DNA from 2 places in the Azospirillum sp. VT-I1 genome. Region 1 is predicted to be linked to the other one. Evidence: predicted binding sites of a transcription regulator. Region 1 holds the regulator's gene; the other holds the start of a gene.
The links. The regulator PhoB, encoded in region 1, activates phosphate uptake and scavenging genes when phosphate is short. The targets are predictions, from matches to a motif close to TNTCATAAAACTGTCA.
Positions count from the first base shown of each region.

Region 2: ugpB (sn-glycerol-3-phosphate ABC transporter substrate-binding protein UgpB) is a predicted target of PhoB. The motif match lies at 1,606-1,621, and genes of this name have one in related genera.

Region 1 is NZ_CP168800.1:1,848,957-1,852,361, reverse strand. It holds gene pstA (phosphate ABC transporter permease PstA) at 1-259, shown strand, start outside; gene pstB (phosphate ABC transporter ATP-binding protein PstB) at 373-1,119, shown strand; gene phoB (phosphate regulon transcriptional regulator PhoB) at 1,216-1,920, shown strand; partial or broken gene AB8P05_RS08945 (SAM hydrolase/SAM-dependent halogenase family protein) at 2,070-2,797, shown strand; gene AB8P05_RS08940 (Bax inhibitor-1/YccA family protein) at 2,890-3,405, opposite strand, start outside.
Region 2 is NZ_CP168800.1:2,560,891-2,564,295, forward strand. It holds gene AB8P05_RS12355 (hybrid sensor histidine kinase/response regulator) at 1-1,551, shown strand, start outside; gene ugpB (sn-glycerol-3-phosphate ABC transporter substrate-binding protein UgpB) at 1,849-3,201, shown strand; gene ugpA (sn-glycerol-3-phosphate ABC transporter permease UgpA) at 3,302-3,405, shown strand, end outside.

The DNA.
Region 1 (3,405 bases):
CATCATCGGCATGGCCCGCGCGCTGGGCGAGACGGCGCCGCTGCTGATGATCGGCATGGTCGCCTTCATCGTCGACGTTCCCCACGGGCTGACCGACAGCGCCACGGTGCTTCCGGTGCAGATCTACATGTGGGCCGACAGCCCGGAGCGTGCCTTCACCGAGCGCACCTCAGCGGCGATCCTGATCCTGCTCGGCGTCCTGATCCTGCTGAACGGGACGGCCGTGATCCTGCGCAAGATTTTCGAGAGACGGTGGTGAGCGCCATGAGCATCCAGAGCGGCATCCCCGGCGGCATCCCGGGCCAGCTGAAGCTGCGGCCCCGAGCCGATGGACGCGCTGAGCCGCGCTCCGCAGCGGACTTCCCGGCCAAGATGACTGCCCGCGGGGTGAAGGTGTACTACGGCGCCAAGCAGGCGTTGAAGGGCATCGACCTGGACATCCACGAGAACCGGGTGCTGGCGCTGATCGGCCCGTCCGGCTGCGGCAAGTCGACCTTCCTGCGCTGCCTGAACCGGATGAACGACACCGTCGAGGGCTGCCGGGTCGAGGGGCGGATCGCGCTGGACGGCGAGGACGTCTACGGCAAGGCGGTGGACGCGGTGCAGCTGCGCGCCCGCGTCGGCATGGTTTTCCAGAAGCCGAACCCCTTCCCGAAGTCGATCTACGACAACATCGCCTATGGTCCGCGCATCCACGGCCTGGCTTCCGGCCGCGACGAGCTGGACGAGGTGGTGCAGACGTCCCTCAAGCGCGCCGGCCTGTGGGGCGAGGTGAAGGACCGCCTGCGCGAGCCCGGCACCAGCCTGTCCGGCGGCCAGCAGCAGCGGCTGTGCATCGCCCGCGCCATCGCCGTCAGCCCCGAGGTGATCCTGATGGACGAGCCCTGCTCAGCGCTCGACCCCATCGCGACCGCCCATATCGAGGAGCTGATCGACGAGCTGCGGGCCAACTACACCATCGTCATCGTCACCCACAACATGCAGCAGGCCGCCCGCGTGTCGCAGCGCACCGCCTTCTTCCATCTGGGCGAGATGGTGGAGTGCGACGACACCGAGGAAATCTTCACCAACCCGCGCGACGAGCGCACCCAGGGCTACATCACCGGCCGCTACGGCTGAACCCTTCCGCCGACCTATGCGCCCCCTTCCCTCCTTTGTTGAAAAGGCTGTCCCATGCCGGTTAACGTCGAGACGCGCGCTGTGAACGGAGCCTCCATGAACGCGGCCCTGAAGCCGCTCGTCCTGATCGTCGAGGACGAGGCCGACATCCTGACGCTGTTGAAGTACAACCTGGAAAAGGAAGGCTTCCGCGTCGCCACCGCCAGCGATGGCGAGGAGGCCCTGCTTGCCGCCGGCGAACAGACGCCGCACATCGTGCTGCTCGACTGGATGCTGCCGCTGATGAGCGGGCTGGAGGTCTGCCGCCAGCTGCGCCGCAATGCCAAGACCCGCGACATCCCGATCATCATGCTGACCGCCCGCGGCGAGGAAGGCGACCGGGTGCGCGGCCTGAATTCCGGCGCCGACGACTACATCACCAAGCCCTTCTCCCCGACCGAACTGGTGGCGCGCATGCGCGCGGTGCTGCGCCGCGCCTCCCCCGGCATGACCGACGAGGTGCTGACCTTCGCCGACGTGACGATGGATCTGGCCGCCCACCGCGTACGCCGCAACGGCCGGGACGTACATCTCGGCCCGACCGAATTCCGCCTGCTGCGCCATTTCATGCAGCATCCCGGCCGCGTCTTCTCGCGCGAACAGCTGCTCGATCTGGTATGGGGCCACGACGTGTACGTCGAGCCGCGTACGGTGGACGTACACATCCGCCGCCTGCGCAAGGCGATGAACGAAGAGGACGAGCTGGACCTGATCCGCACCGTACGCTCGGCGGGGTACGCGCTGGATACGAAGTCGGTGTGAGGGTTCCTGCCGCGTATGCCCCTCCCCATCCCTCCCCGCTTCGCGGGAGAGGGGGTAGAACGCTTGTCCAGCTGAGTGTATGCGAGGGAGCAGCGGAGTTCCCTCTCCCGCTGACAAACGGGGGAGGGCTAGGGAGGGGGCAACACGCCATGATCCTGCTCTTCACCGACTTCGGCCTCTCCGGCCCCTACACCGGCCAGATGAAGGCGGTGCTGGCGCAACAGGCGCCAACCGTCCCGGTCATCGACCTGTTTGCCGACGCCCCCGCCTTCGACCCGCAGCTGTCGGCCTATCTCCTGGCCGCCTACGCCCCGGCCTTCCCCGCCGGCAGCGTCTTTCTCTGTGTCGTCGATCCCGGCGTTGGGACCGACCGCCTGCCGGTGATGGTCGAGGCGGACGGGCGCTGGTTCGTCGGTCCCGACAACGGCCTCTTCGCCCTGCTCGCCCGCCGCGCAACGTCGCTAAACGCCTGGACCATCGACTGGATTCCGGACCGGCTGTCCGCCAGCTTCCATGGCCGCGACCTGTTCGCCCCCGTCGCCGCCGATCTGGCGGCCGGCCGGCCGGTGCAGCGCAGCCCCTCCCCCTCGCCGCCATCGACCGCCCAGACTGGCCGGACGAGCTGGCCCGCATCGTCTATGTCGATGTCTACGGCAACGCCATGACCGGGATGCGGGCATCCGCCCTGCCCGCGGACGGCGTGCTGACCGCCGCCGGCACCCGCATCGCCCGTGCCCATACCTTCGGCGCCGTCGGGCCCGGAGAGGCGCTGTGGTACGAGAACTCCAACGGGCTGGCGGAGATCGCCGTCAACCGCGGCCGGGCCGACGAGGCGCTGGGTCTCAAGGTCGGCGATGCGGTGACGGTCGGGTCCTGAAAGAAAACCGCCCGGAAGCGGGTGCTTCCGGGCGGTTGCTGCATCGATCAGGTGCTTGTCCGATCAGGCAACTCGGATCAGGTGTCTGGGGATCAGTCGTTGTTGCGCTGGCCCAGGAACTGCAGCAGGAACTGGAACAGGTTGATGAAGTCCAGGTACAGCGTCAGGGCGCCCATCAGGGCGAGCTTGCCGGTGCTCTCGTGATCGTAGCCCTCGGCGTAGCTTTCCTTGATCGCCTGGGTGTCGTAGGCAGTCAGGCCGGTGAAGATCAGCACGCCGATGGCGGAGATCGCGAAGTGCAGGGCCGGCGACTGGAAGAAGATGTTCGCCAGGCCGGCGATGACCAGGCCGATGACGCCCATCATCAGGAACGAGCCCATCTTCGACAGGTCGGCCTTCGTGGTGTAGCCGTACAGGCTCATCGCCAGGAAGGTCGCGGCGGTGACGAAGAAGGTCAGCGCGATCGACGCCCCGGTGAAGACCAGGAAGATCGCCGACATCGACAGGCCCATGGCGCCGCAATAGGCCCAGAAGATCATCTGTGCCGATGCGAAGGACAGGCGCTGGATACCGAACGACAGCACCATCACGAACGCCAGCGGGGCCAG
Region 2 (3,405 bases), 710 kb from region 1:
CAGACGCCGACCCGCGCGGATTGGTACGACGCGCTGCTGTCGGCCAACGACGCCCCCCATGCGTTGCTTGGCGAGGACGGGCGCGTGCTGGTGGCGAACCGTGCCTTCGCCGCGACCTTCGGTCTTGCCGGGGATGCGGTGGAAGGGCGGACCCTGGAGGAGGCCGGTCTGGCGGCCGAGACGGCCGGCGCGCTCGACGCGCTGCGGCGCCGGGTGCTGGCGACCGGCACGCCGGCCAGCGGTGCCGGACCCTTTCCCGGGCTGGGCGGTGCGGTGGCGCTGACCCCGGTGCGGGATGCCGGCGGGGCCGTCCGCGCCGTGGCCCTGGTCGCCGACGCCGGTGCCGCCGCCCTGGCCGAAGCACGGGCGGACGCCGCACAGGCCCGCGCCGATGCGGAGCGCGCCCGTACCGCCAAGGGCAGGTTCCTGTCGGCGGCGAGCCACGACCTGCGCCAGCCCTTCCAGGCGATGCACCTGTTCCACCATCTGCTGATCGGCCGGCTGACCGATCCGGCCTCCATCGAGCTGGCGAACAAGCTGGAGCAGGCGATCGTCGGCGGTGAGACGCTGCTGCGTGCCCTGCTGGAGGTGTCGGCGCTGGAAGCCGGGCTGGTCACCGCCAAGCCGCAGACCTTCCCGGTGGACGAGCTGCTCGCCAAGATGCTGGAGGAGTTCGGGCCGGAGGCGGAGGCCAAGGGGCTGCGCTTCAACGTCCGTCCGCTCGACGCCCAGGTCACCAGCGATCCCGCCCTGATGGAACGGCTGCTGCGGCCGATCCTGGCGAACGCCCTGCGCTACACGCTGAAGGGCGGCATCCTGCTGGCGGCGCGGCGGCGCGGCGACACCCTGCGCATCGAGGTGTGGGACACCGGCGTTGGCATCGACCCGGCCAACCATGCCGTGATCTTCGAGGACTTCCACCAGCTCGGCAATCCCGGCCGCGACCGGAAACAGGGGCTGGGTCTCGGCCTCGCCATCGTGCGGCGGCTGGCGCAGGTGCTTGGGCATCCGGTGACGGTGCGCTCCCGGCTGGGCAAGGGCTCCGTCTTCGCGGTGGAGGTGCCGCTGGCCGGCCCGGACGGCGACCGCGCGGGCGACGATTCCGCCGACAGCGAACCTGAACCGGCCGCCGGCACCCCGGCCGCCGCCGCTCCGGCAAAAGCCGGCACGGTGCTGGTGATCGAGGACGACGCCATGCAGCTGGAGGGGATCGGTATGCTGCTGCGCGGCTGGGGCTATGCCGTCATCCCCGCCCGCGGCATCGACGAGGCCTGCGCCGAACTGGACAGCGCCGCCACCGCTCCGGACCTCGTGCTGTCCGACCTGCGGCTGTCGGGGCCGGAAACCGGCATCGACGCCATCCAGGCGGTGCGTGCCCGCTGCGGACGGCGCGTGCCGGGCGTGATCGTCACCGGCGACACCGACCCCGACCGGCTGCGCAGCGTCGACCGCAGCGGCCTGCCCCTGGTCCACAAGCCCTGCGATCCCAAGGCGCTGCGCCGCCTGCTCAGCCACAGCCTGAAGGCGGGCGCCGGTTCCTGTCCGCGTTAGCCTTTTCGCGCCTGCGCATTTTCGCTCCGCAACATTCCGGCCGGCCGTTTTTCACGTCACAAAACTGTAATGCGGCGTCTTGACAGACCCAGTCATGCGTGCGCAGTGTGACGTTTAGAGCAACCCAACAATTTCGGAAGCGACCATCGGGCCGGCAGTGTTTTCGCAAGCGCAAACAGATGGCCAGGCACATGGCCGTATGCGTCTGCCACCAAAACTTCACGAAAGCGTCGCGGGACGGCAACCCAATGCCCTCATGACAACCGCGAACCATACCGGGATAGGGAGACCCACCGCATGTTGACCCGCCGCAAGCTTGCCCTCCTGACGGGCGCCGCCACCACCACCGCGCTGCTGCTCGCCGCCCTGCCGGGATCGGCGCTGGCGCAATCGAAGACGGTGATCGACTTCTGGCACGGCCTGCCGCAGCCGCTGGGCGGCCAGCTGGAGCAGGTCGTCAAGGAGTTCAACGACAGCCAGCAGGCGGTCCAGGTCAACGCCTCCTACAAGGGCGCCTATCCCGAGACGATGCAGGCGGCCATCGCCGCCTTCCGCGCCGGCAACGCGCCGCACGTCGTGCAGATGTTCGAGGTCGGGACCGCCACCATGATGGCCGCCGGCCCGGCGATCAAGCCGGTCTACCAGCTGATGCAGGAGACGGGCGCCTCCTTCGACGCCGACGCCTACATCCCGGCGGTGAAGGGCTATTACTCGTCCAGGGACGGCAAGATGATGGCGCTGCCGTTCAACAGCTCCACCACCATCATGTTCTACAACAAGGACGCCTTCCAGAAGGCCGGCCTCGACCCGAACAAGCCGCCGGCGACCTGGCCGGAGATGATCGAGGCGACGAGGAAGCTGAAGGCGTCGGGCTCCACCTGCCCGATGACCACCTCCTGGCCGGTGTGGGCGCAGTTCGAACAGCTGGGCGCCATCCACAACACCCCATTCGCCAGCCAGGCCAACGGCTTCGGCGGCCTGAACGCCGAGCTGAAGATCGACGCGCCGCTCTTCGTCAAGCATGTGCAGACGCTGATCGACATGCAGAAGGAGGGGCTGTTCAAGTATGGCGGCCGCGACAACAAGCCGGACGCCCTGTTCCCGTCGGGCGAATGCGCGATGATCCACGGCTCGTCCGGCCTGCGCAGCCGCACCACCAAGGAAGCGAACTTCGCCTGGGGCGCCGCCCCGCTGCCCTACTGGCCGGAATTCGCCAAGGACGGCCCGAAGAACAGCATCATCGGCGGCGCCGCCTTCTGGGTCATGACTTCGCCCAAGCGCACGCCGGCCGAATACAAGGCCGTGTCGCAGTTCTTCAGCTTCCTCGCCCGGCCGGAGGTCGATGCGAAGTGGCACATGGACACCGGCTATGTCCCGGTGACGATGAAGGGCTTCGAACTGGCCAAGGCCCAGGGCTATTACGAGAAGAACCCCGGCGCCGACGTGCCGGCCGCCCAGCTGACCCGCACGCCCACCACCGAGAACAGCATGGGCCTGCGTCTGGGCAACCTGCCGGAAATCCGCAACATCATCCAGGAAGAGCTCGAGAAGGCATTCCAGGGCCAGCAGGACGCCCGCCAAGCGCTGGACTCCGCGGTGAAGCGCGGCAACGCGGTGCTGCGCAACTTCGAGCGCGCCAACAAGGGCTGAGTTCGGACGTAACGTCCCGCCCCCGTCTCTCGCACAAGCGTCGTTTGTGCGAGAGGCGGGAGAGGAACTGCGTCGCTCCCTATTCACGAAAGACCATCCTTTGCAGCGTCGCGTGACATTCGACAACCGGCTGCTGCCCTACCTGCTGCTCGCGCCGCAGGTGGCGGTGACGCTGGTGTTCTTCATCTGGCCGGCGGCCCAGGC